One region of the Thalassotalea sp. G20_0 genome, then DNA from elsewhere that is predicted to be linked to it. Evidence: riboswitches for the same ligand, from Rfam matches in the RefSeq annotation. Region 1 holds a riboswitch; the other holds the start of a gene.

Region 1 (5,476 bases):
GACAAGAGTGGACGACGGGTGAACACATCGGTCAGATTGCGACGCAGCCGCTGCCCCAGGGTGATATTGTCCAGTACCGAAAACCAGGGCAGCAGCAGGTCCTGCTGCGCCATCCAGGCGATTCGGTGATGAACCGAAAAACCGTCCTGACAAACCACTTCTCCCGTTGTCTCGCCCGCAGGCAGAGCGGCAATCAGACGCAGCAGACTGGTTTTGCCCACACCGCTGCCACCCAGAAGGCAGGTCCACTGGCCGCCTTTAAGGGTCAGGTTCAGGTCGGTAAAAACGCAGTGGTTGCCAAATCTCAGGCTGGCCCGGCGAATAATCACATCAAACATGCGTTGCGGTAATCTCTATGACCAGGTTCGGTAAAAGTGATGGACCGGGCCATGGCCAGAGCCGATGTTCAGATGGTCGGCATGGCCAATGGCACCGGCAATGTACTCTTTGGCAGACCGGACGGCATCGATCAAAGGGTAATCCCTGGCCAGCAACGCGGTGACAGCAGACGACAGTGTACAGCCTGTCCCGTGGGTATTTCGGGTTGCCACCCAGGGAGACTCAAGTTGGTGCAGGGTGTTACCGTCATGGAACAGGTCAACGGCCTGATTATTGCCTTGGTCTGAGGTAAGGTGGCCGCCTTTGAGTAATACTGCACTTGCTCCCAGCGCCATCAACGGGTCAATCATGGCGATCATGGCTTCCAGTGACTCAGGTCGGGGACAGTTCAGCAGAACCGCTGCTTCCGGCAGGTTGGGGGTAATCAGGGTGGCTTTGGGAATCAGTTTGTGACGCAGGTTATCGATGGCGGCTTCCTGAAGCAGAACATCACCGCTGGTGGCCACCATCACCGGGTCAACCACCAGGTATTTCGGCTGGTAATCACTGACAGCGCGGGCCACCGCATCAATCACTTCAGGCTGGCTCAGCATGCCCACCTTGGCGGCAGAAATGTTCAGGTCGGAAAAGACCGAGTCCAGCTGATCCCGGACAAAGGCAGGTGAGACGTCAAAAATACCCTGAACGCCCACCGTGTTCTGTGCGGTCAGCGCAGTGATCACACTGCAGCCATAGGCACCAAGGGCTGAGAAGGTTTTCAGGTCTGCCTGAATGCCGGCACCACCGCCACTGTCAGAACCGGCAATGGTCAATGCGATGGGGGTAGAAGACATAAGCTCGCGCCGCTCCACAAGAGAAACTCCATATCATTAGGACTGGCGGGAACAACGGGCGGGGTGTTGCAGTTCCTGTCGGGGCAATAAACTGCATTGATTAACTGGCTTGCACGATGGTGAGTACATCAGGGGTTTAGCAGCTCTCAGGCCCGTCGGTTTCCTACGCCAGCATTATCTGGTTCAGGTTCAATGGGTGTATCTCAGTTCTGCCATCACTGGCAGAACACCCCAACCAACACCGGCGGAGTCTATGGGGTTTGCCACAGTCTGTCCAGCGATTGGGCGAATTGGTGCTTATCCGGTCTTACGGACCAACCAGAAATACAGCGGGTAAGGCAGGTGACGCAGAAGCGCCATGATGGCGGCAAACATTCGGGGGAAGCGAATCTCGAACTGCCGCCCCTTCATCCCTTTGACGATGACCTTTGCAGCTTTATCCACCTCCATCAGAAAAGGCATGGGGAACCGGTTCTTGCTGGTCAATGGTGTTTTGACAAAACCCGGGTTGATCACTTTGATATCAATACCCTCTCGCCAGAGCTCCGAGTTCAGGGATTCCGCCATATTGATTAACGCCGCCTTGCTGGCACCATAACCCGCCGCTTTGGGCAGGCCTCGATAGCCTGCCAGCGACGCATTAATGGCAATCACCCCTTCACCCTGTTTTTTCATGGCAGCGATCAGTGGCTCAAGGCAGTGGCAGACACCCATCAGATTCAGTTCCATCTGTTGGCGCACCACGCTGCTGGTAAACTCCGCTGCCGGTGAAGCGATATAGGTGCCGGCATTTAAAATCGCCTGATCAATGGCTCCATGATTAGCAATGATTTTGTTGACCGTCTCATTCACGGCCGTTTGATCAGTCACATCCAGCGGAAAGGGAATGATCCTGCCTGGCAGTTCATCTGATTGCCTGGCCAGTGCTGCCAGCCGTTCCTCATTTCGGGCACTGGCCGCTACGGTCATTCCTTCCCGGGCCAGGGCAATGGCAACGGCTTCGCCAATGCCCTGGCTGGCTCCGGTGATCCAGACCACCGGAGCATTAGAAGGCGCTGTATCCTGAGTAGAATTCATATCTGCTGCCTTTATGGTTCTTCTTCTGGCCCGGGTTTTTCAAAGGCGACCGTCAACGTACCCAGCTTGATCCCCCATTTGCTCATGGTGGCGACATTCAGTAGTACGCCATCTTCCTGCAGGAACATCCAGTCATCAAAGGTCACCACCCACTCCCGGCCACGGATGGGCAGTCGCATCTGGTATTTGAAGTTAAAGGCATTGCCGGCACTGCGGCCAATGGCCTGGCCAACGATATCTCCGGCGGTTCCCAGGTACTGTCCATCACCCATAATGTTGACCTTCCAGATACGGGTTGACTCGTTACCATCGGAATAGATGAAGTGTTCATCCAGAGTCAGTACACCGTCTTTGACTTCTCCGGTCATCAACACCTTAAACCGTTGTTGAACATTGCCGAACCGGTCCTGAAACATGCCCCAGGCGACGGTTTCCCCAGCAAAGTAGTGTTCAATTTTCAGACTTGGTTCACTAGCTGCATAGTCTTCAATATTCATGGCTGAACACCCCGTCAGCATAACCGTCAATATAAAAAGCAGGGTCAGGAGCCAGGCTCGTCCCGACGTCCAATCTTTTATTGTTGTTAGCGCGACTCGCATGATGCGGACTCCAAAGGTTTGGTGAGTTTGTAGAGGCAAACATCAATACTCCTGAACTGGAAACCGGTCGTGCAGTAATCCAGGTAAAACTGCCACAGGCGTTTAAAGCGCTGATCAAATCCGAGCTGTTCAATGGCAGGCCAGGCCGAAAGAAAGAGCCGTTTCCATTCATCCAGCGTTCTTGCATAGTCGAGACCGAAAGAGAGGGAGTTGGTTATGGCCAAACCGGCCTTACCGGCCTGCTCATTCATCACCCTGTCACAGGGCAGCATGCCGCCCGGGAAGATGTAGCGCTGGATAAAGTCAACACCGCGGCGATACTCCTCGAAACGGGCGTCATCAATCAGAATGGCCTGGATAACGGCGTAACCTCCGGGTTTCAGGCTGCGGTACAGTTTTTCAAAATAAACCGGCCAGTGCTCTTCACCCACGGCCTCAATCATTTCGATGGAAACGATACGGTCATACTGTTCATGGATATCCCGGTAATCCGTGAGACTGAACTGATGGGACTGGTTGTCCGACATCTGTTGTGCATAGGCCAGCTGTTCCTGCGACAGTGTTATCCCTTTGTATGCGCCTTGGTGCCGCTGATTCAGTGCCCGGGCAAAGCCGCCCCAGCCACAGCCTATCTCAAGCAGGGAATGCCCCGGACGAAGCTCAAGCCAGTCGATAATAGTGTTGTACTTATTGCCCTGTGCGGTTTCCAGATCCTCATGCTCATCAAAATAGAGGGCACTTGAATAGGTCATGGTCGGGTCAAGCCATAGCTGGTAAAAGTCGTTGCCCAGGTCATAATGCGCGGCAATATTGCGACGGCTGCCGGAGCGGCTGTTACGGCGTATTTTGTGCAGCAACCGGTTAAACAGATTGCTGAACCAGTTGGCTGCCATCACCTCCTGCAGATTGTCTTCATTGGCCATGGCCCAGTCGGTCAGTGCTTTCAGGTCCGGAGTGCTCCAGTCGCCATTAATAAACGACTCTGACCAGCCCAGTAACCCCTGGCTGCCTTGCTGGATTAACCCCACCGGATTATGGATATGCAGACAGGGAATGGGGGTGCCTGACCGGAACTGCCCCACCATCACACTGTCGTTGCCATCAATGCGCAGCTCAATTTTGCTCACCCCCGCCTTGACCAATCGCTTTTCCAGCCAGGAGAGTACATTTCTCAGCGCAGGAAACCAGGGTTTGCTGGTGATCTCCGTGGAGCTGGTTGAGTTCATAGGTTCTTCCCCCTGTTCGCTGTATTGTTTTGTGAAAAATATTTTGCTTTCTCACCGTTCATCGCGGCGTAGGGCGCAAAATTTTTTTCTTTTGCTTTTGGCGTTTCTGCACGGGTATGGCTGAAAAAGAAATGTCTTGGTGTGTGTGAGTAAATCGATATGCCCTTTAGCCAGAGCCGCAAGGCTTCCCAATGGATGGCCGCCATGACTTTCACGGTTTGCAGTGGCAGCAGCATGGTCTGTTTTACGATAAAACGATCGGTGATGGCTTTGCGCAGCCCTTTGAACACGGCAGTGAACAGCTTGCCGCTGGCATCGTTCAGGTTAATGGCAAGAGTCACCTTTTCTTTGGGGGGCTGTATCCGGAAATGGTAATAGCAGTCCATGGGAAAGAAGGGGGAAACATGCAGTGCTTTATCGGCCTGTTGTTGAATGGTTCGTTGAACAACCTGCCTGCTATGCTCTATCAGTCGTTTATCGTCCGACTGCTTTTCAGGCTGCTTTCCTGACTGCTCTCCAGACTCGACAGCCGCCACATAGGAGTGCCTTTCGCCAAAGGTATTGCTGACTTCATAAACGATGGCGGTCAGCTGTTGATCCCGATAGCAAAAGTACACCGCCAATGGATTAAAGGTATAGCCAAACATCCTTGGATAACAAAGTAAGCTGACGTTATCCGGTGTCTCAATATTATAGTCGTGAAGCAACCGGTTGATCTGTTCCCGCAACGGTGTCTCTGAGCCATCACCATGATCACGGGGGTAGAAAGACACAACATTAAACCGGTTAATGGAAAACAGGGTGAGCTGCTGATCCAACGCCTCAATGGTGTCCAGATCCAGCAACCAGGAAGCCACCTGATAAGAGAACCGATGCTTCTTCGGTTTGAACCGGTGGTGCATCAACTCACCAACATAAATAGAAGAACCTGAGGAAGACTCCATTCTCAAGATTCCTGCTGCTGAGGCTCAGAGGATTCAAGTTGCGTGCTGTCAACACCCGGGTCAAAAAAGCTGCGGCCAAACAGGTCCGGACGATGGAGCCGGTCATTTTCTCCTTTGACCTGCCAGGGGCGGCGAATGCCTCCAAGGCTCTCCGCGACAGCCAGGCCGGACTGTAGCCCATCTTCATGGAAACCATAGCCCATCCATGCACCGCAATACCAGGTGCGGTTTCTGCCCTGGAGCTTCCAGATTTTCTCCTGGGCTTCGATCGCGGCGCGATCAAACACAGGATGGTCATACAGGTAGCAACCATGAATCAGATCGGTGGCCGGCTCCTGCTGGGGATTCAGCGTGACAAACAGTGGCGGACCGTCGAGATGTTGCAGATTATTCATCCAGTAGGTAACCGCTGGCCCCTGCTCATTGCCGGGGTCTGATGTATGTGAACCCAGATAGTT
Region 2 (5,476 bases), on a different contig from region 1:
GCCAGACACACACCTTTTATTAACGGGCTGTCAACAGGAATCTCTCTGACCAGATCATTGGTAGAGGCGATGTTCAGACAGGTGTGGAGAACCACCGACTCTCTGACGGATGGGTCCAGGGCATTGAGAATACGTTCATTATCCAGCAACTCAACCCCCGGACGCAGCCTGTACCCTCGTCCTTTGACTGAATCAATTTGCAGGCCGAGCGATTCCAGCATTTTCAGCTTTTTCCAGATCGCTGCGCGACTGATCCCCAATGCCCTGCCCAGCGCTTCACCGGAGTGGAAACTGCCATCAGCCAGAAGTTCTAATACCTTTTCCATTTATAGGGAGTCCGCATACCTGTCAGGAAACTGAATATTATATCAGGCCAGAGCATTTAGCGGACACAAGTCCTTTCTGATAGCTTCTGCCGTGAGCTCTGCTCTATACTGCACTTTCTCCAGACACCGACAAAAACAGATGGATCAGGGAAACCGCCGATGAGCATTTTCAAGTCCCACATCACCCGGATGAGCGCTTATTCTCCGCCACTTGAAGGCAGAGACCCTCATCACAATCTGCTGTTGGACTTTAATGAGAGAACGCTGCCCGTCAGTGAACATGTCAAACAGGCACTGATTAACTACATCAATGATGATCGTTTGCAAGTGTACCCATCCTATGGCGACCTGACCCGGAAAATCGCTGACTACGCAGGCGTCAATGAACCCCAGGTAATGATCACTAATGGCTCTGACCAGGGCATTGATATTATTATCCGTGCGGCCTGTACAGAAGGTGATGAAATCATCATCCCCGGTCCGACCTTCGCGATGTACCATCAGTGCGCCAATATTGAAAAGCTGAACATTGTTGAGCCAGACTATACGCGGCAAAACGGCTTCCCGGTTAACGCAGTATTGGACGCCATCACTGCAAAAACCCGGCTGATTGTCATCGCCAACCCGAACAACCCCAGCGGCACGCAAATCCAGCGTGAAGATATTCTGACCATTGCCAGATCCACACCGGATACCGCCCTGCTAGTGGATGAATGCTACTTTGAATATTCTCAGGCCACCGTTGCTGATGCGGTTATGGCATACCCGAATATTCTGGTCACACGCACCTTCTCTAAAACCTGGGGCCTGCCTTCCATTCGACTGGGCTACGTGATCAGCCACCCTGACAACATCCGGGCACTGCTGAATATCCGTGGCCCTTATGATGTTAACCAGTTTGCCGCCGTGGCCATCAGTGCCGCCCTGGACTATCCGGAGTATACCCATCAGTACATCAGAGAAGTTATGGAGGCATCCAAACCTTTGTTTGAGCAGTTCCTTGATCAACAGGGCATTCCCTATTGGCCCAGTGCTGCCAATTTCATCTGGGCATTTCCGAAGAATCCTGAGGTCATTGAGCAGCACCTGCGCAGTCATGGCATCCTTGTTCGCCCCAAGTCTGACCAGACCGGGCGTAAAGGCCTGAGAATAACACTGGGTGATATTGCCCAGACCCGGCAACTGATCGAGAGGATTCAGGAGGGGCTTTCCATCGCGGGAGCCGCCTGATTGGCTAAGGGCGCTTTATTGGCTGAAGGCTCTTTATTGGCTGAAGGCTCTTTATTGGCTGAAGGCTCTTTATTGGCTGAAGGCTCTTTATTGGCTGAAGGCTCTTCCAACTCCCGCACATCATGCGTCATGCGCATTGGGCAGAAGTTTGGTCCACACATGGAGCAGAAACCCGCATCCTTGGCGCTGTCCTGAGGGAGGGTTTCATCGTGGTAGGCTTTTGCGGTATCCGGATCCAGGGCCAGGTTAAACTGGTCCTCCCAGCGAAACTCAAAACGGGCACGGGAAAGCGCATCATCCCTTAGTTGTGCCCCCGGGTGACCTTTGGCGACATCTGCCGCATGGGCAGCAATTTTGTAGGCGATCAATCCCTGTTTCACATCCTCACGGTTGGGCAGACCAAGGTGCTCTTTTGGCGTCACATAACAGAGCATTGCACAGCCAAACCAGCCAATCATCGCTGCACCTATCCCGGAAGTGATATGGTCATAGCCAGGGGCGATATCCGTCGTCAGTGGACCCAGTGTGTAAAAAGGTGCCTCGTGGCAATACTCCAGCTGTTTATCCATATTTTCCTGAATCAGGTGCATCGGTATATGCCCGGGGCCTTCAATCATCACCTGAACATCATGTGCCCAGGCTTTCTTTGTCAGTTCACCCAACGTTTTCAGTTCAGCAAACTGTGCTGCATCGTTGGCATCAGCCACCGATCCCGGGCGCAGCCCATCCCCTAATGAAAGGGTAATGTCGTATGCCTTGCATATCTCGCAGATCTCATCAAAGTGTTCATAAAGGAAGTTTTCGCTGTCATGAATTTCACACCACTGCCCGAGAATCCCACCGCCCCTGGAAACAATACCGGTCACCCGATCAGTGGTCAGTTTCACATGGCCTCTCAGCGTTCCGGCATGAATGGTGAAATAATCTACCCCCTGCTCTGCCTGCTCAATCAAGGTGTCCTTCATCACCTCCCAATTAAGATCCGCTACCTTGCCGTTTACTTTCTCCAGGGTTTGATAAATAGGCACGGTACCAATCGGTACCGGCGAGTTTCTGATAATCCACTCCCGGGTTTCATGGATATGTTTACCGGTGGAAAGATCCATCACCGTATCGGCACCCCAGCGGGTTGCCCAGAGCAGTTTTTCAACCTCTTCCTCTATGGTGGACGTCACCGGTGAATTACCAATATTGGCATTGACCTTCACCAGAAAGTTTCGGCCGATAATCATTGGCTCAGCTTCGGGATGGTTAATATTCGCGGGTATCACAGCACGACCGGATGCCACCTCCTGACGAACAAATTCGGGGGTTATCTTCGCTTCGGGCCTTCCCATGTTTTCCCTGATGGCGATATATTCCATCTCCGGTGTGATTATTCCCTGCCTGGCATAGTGGAGCTGAGTCACATTTCTTCCAGACAAGGCACATCTGACAGGGGCAGATGACTGAAAGCGCACCGGCTCAACCTGAATATCCTGTTTTCGTCGCAATGCATAGGTTGAAGAATGGGCACTCAACTCTTCTGAGTCTTCACGTGCCAGTATCCATTCTGAGCGGATAGGCGGCAGGCCCTTAAGCAGATCCAGGCAGTATTCCGGATCAGTATAAGGACCGGATGTGTCGTACACCCGAACGGCCGATTCAGTGGATAACTGACTGTACTCCCCGTGTCTTTGCCCAGTCGTTATTTCCCGCAGGCCCACACGAATATCATGGCGGCTGCCGGGGAGGTAAATTTTCCGTGAAGCAGGAAATGGACGACAGGCTTCTGCCAGAAGTGACTGACTGTCAGCAATTGGAGCACGCATCTGAATACCCTGAAGTTGAGAGTTACCGACCATGAATATCCCTTATCTATTGTTATTGGTATGGCTTGCCGGTGTCTCAGGCCAGAGAAAAGGAATAGACGGTTTTGGCTAACTTGACTCATCAAGGTTAGCAAGAAGCTGCTTGATTTAAAGCAAAACAATGCTTCAGATATTAAAGGCATGGTTGGCCAAAAGCGTGATCAGCCATCCACCAGATAGCAGCCCGGTACTCTCTTCTCTTGTTCCCTTCGCAGGTGTTACCCTGAGCAGGTTCAACGAATTTGCTGCACTTATCCCCGATAAAATGCAGCGATCTCAGCTTTACGCACTCCGACAAGATGGGAAGATTATAAAGGTGCCCTCCCTGAAAAAGTAGTACCGGATACCTTTTAACCCGGATATTTCAAGGCAGTTTATGAAATATCCGGGTCAGGAATAATCCCCCTCCAGCTCTTTAAGCAACTTGCCCATATATTCCCTGAGGTATTCAGAGTTCCGCTCTGCCATTCTGCGTCCGGCGGACGTCTGCATGGTGTCAGACAGCTTCAGCAACTTCACCTGAAAATGATCCAGCGCGTATTCACGGTCATCAAGGGCCCGGTGCTCAGCCAGTGGGTCTTCGGGGTCGAACATTTTCCGCCGCAGCAGGCCCGATGTATAAAAAACCCGGGCCAGCCCAATAGCTCCCAGAGCCTCCATCCGATCAGCATCCTGAACAACTTTGGCTTCAATGGTTTCGGGTGCAATGCCCGCAGAATAGCTGTGACTGGCCACCGAGTGACAGACGTTATCAATCAACTCAGCAGGAAACCCCATATCCTCAAGGCAGGTTCTGGTCTTTATGGCAGCCAGCGAAGAGGCCCTGGATCTCTCAGGATGATCTTTTGGCAACACCACAATATCGTGAAAGTAGCAGGCAGCGAGAACCACCAGTGGATTCACAGACACCTGCTCCAGATCCATGATCTGCTGTGCCGTTTTCCAGACCCGCTGAAAATGGAAAAAGTCATGGGAGTGGTCATCATGGTCGTGGTGCATGGATTGTAGCCAGACGATAATTTTCTGCTCCCAGCTACTCAGGGTGTCGCTGCTGCTATTGCTCATGAGTTCAAAAAAGACTGTAGATGGAGGGATAAATTTAAATGAATGAAATAATTTAAAGTGATTGTACTGTGGCTGCGGAATATTTTCAGCGCATGATTTATATCGGTGACTGTATGCGGTAACGGGCAACCGTACAGGTACTCCACCCCTCGAAGCGATCAAGTGTCATCCCCAGTTGTTGCATAACTCCCTGGGCAAACTCATTAGTGGGGGTTGTATAAGAAATAATCTCTTCCATGCCCAGCTGGTTAAACCCGAACTGAGTCACTGCCTCAACAGCTTCCAGCACCAGCCCCTGTCCGCGGTAAGCAGGTAAAAAGCGCCAGCTCATCTCAATATGCTTGCCATAGGGAGAAAAGCCGCAATAGCCAATCAGCTGGTTATTCTCTTTGAATACCACCGCCCAGCGCGACCACCCCCACTTATCCAGTTCCGCCTGATAGCGCCACAGCTCGGTTTCTGCAAGGCTTCCGGGCTCTGTGGCCATGGCATCTGAAGCGCCGGGAGGCGTTTCGCCCAGTAAAGCGGAGTATGCATCAACATCCTGTAACTGCCAGGTACGAAGTATCAGACGGGGCGTATCAGTAACAATCAGCACGGTAAAATAGTCTCCAGAAACTTTGCTCCAACAAAATAAATACTCCGCCATTTGGACAGTTAGATGATCTGAAAGTTCTCACTCATTAGGCAGCCCGATGAATACAACTAACTGATTTATTGACACAAATATCAAGAATAGCAATTGCCATCATCAGACCAGACAACGCCAATAGATAATCAGGCAAAAGCGAAGAGAGCCTTAAACTGCAACCTTTTACGAGCAGATGTTGATTTCACAGGCTGCGCAAGTTCTTTCCCTATATTAGTGTGCGCAGATTGTCAAAAGTTCCCTGATTCCATAAACGGATGGCTAATAAGCATATCACTCTTGCCTTAAAAGCAATGTAGAGTTATACCTGTTTTCCACCGCTGACAGGCAAAGGAGTTGCTGGTAACGGGCGATAT

The links. Region 1 has a riboswitch for thiamine pyrophosphate ahead of thiD (bifunctional hydroxymethylpyrimidine kinase/phosphomethylpyrimidine kinase). Riboswitches for the same ligand answer to the same signal wherever they lie in the genome.
Region 2: linked by a shared signal. The riboswitch ahead of thiC (phosphomethylpyrimidine synthase ThiC) and the one ahead of thiD (bifunctional hydroxymethylpyrimidine kinase/phosphomethylpyrimidine kinase) in region 1 are both predicted to bind thiamine pyrophosphate.

What each region holds. Positions count from the first base shown of each region.
Region 1 covers NZ_JAGHQV010000025.1:67,187-72,662, reverse strand. Annotated here, with positions in the region: gene J7438_RS15680 (ABC transporter ATP-binding protein) at 1-338, opposite strand, end outside; gene thiD (bifunctional hydroxymethylpyrimidine kinase/phosphomethylpyrimidine kinase) at 354-1,172, opposite strand; TPP riboswitch at 1,316-1,416, opposite strand; gene J7438_RS15670 (SDR family NAD(P)-dependent oxidoreductase) at 1,470-2,249, opposite strand; gene J7438_RS15665 (DUF3833 domain-containing protein) at 2,261-2,767, opposite strand; gene J7438_RS15660 (SAM-dependent methyltransferase) at 2,833-4,074, opposite strand; gene J7438_RS15655 (DUF1365 domain-containing protein) at 4,071-5,018, opposite strand; gene J7438_RS15650 (NAD(P)/FAD-dependent oxidoreductase) at 5,021-5,476, opposite strand, start outside.
Region 2 covers NZ_JAGHQV010000011.1:130,954-136,429, forward strand. Annotated here, with positions in the region: gene birA (bifunctional biotin--[acetyl-CoA-carboxylase] ligase/biotin operon repressor BirA) at 1-326, opposite strand, end outside; gene J7438_RS09195 (pyridoxal phosphate-dependent aminotransferase) at 486-1,556, shown strand; gene thiC (phosphomethylpyrimidine synthase ThiC) at 1,523-3,367, opposite strand; TPP riboswitch at 3,594-3,710, opposite strand; gene J7438_RS09205 (phosphohydrolase) at 3,797-4,471, opposite strand; gene J7438_RS09210 (GNAT family N-acetyltransferase) at 4,569-5,069, opposite strand.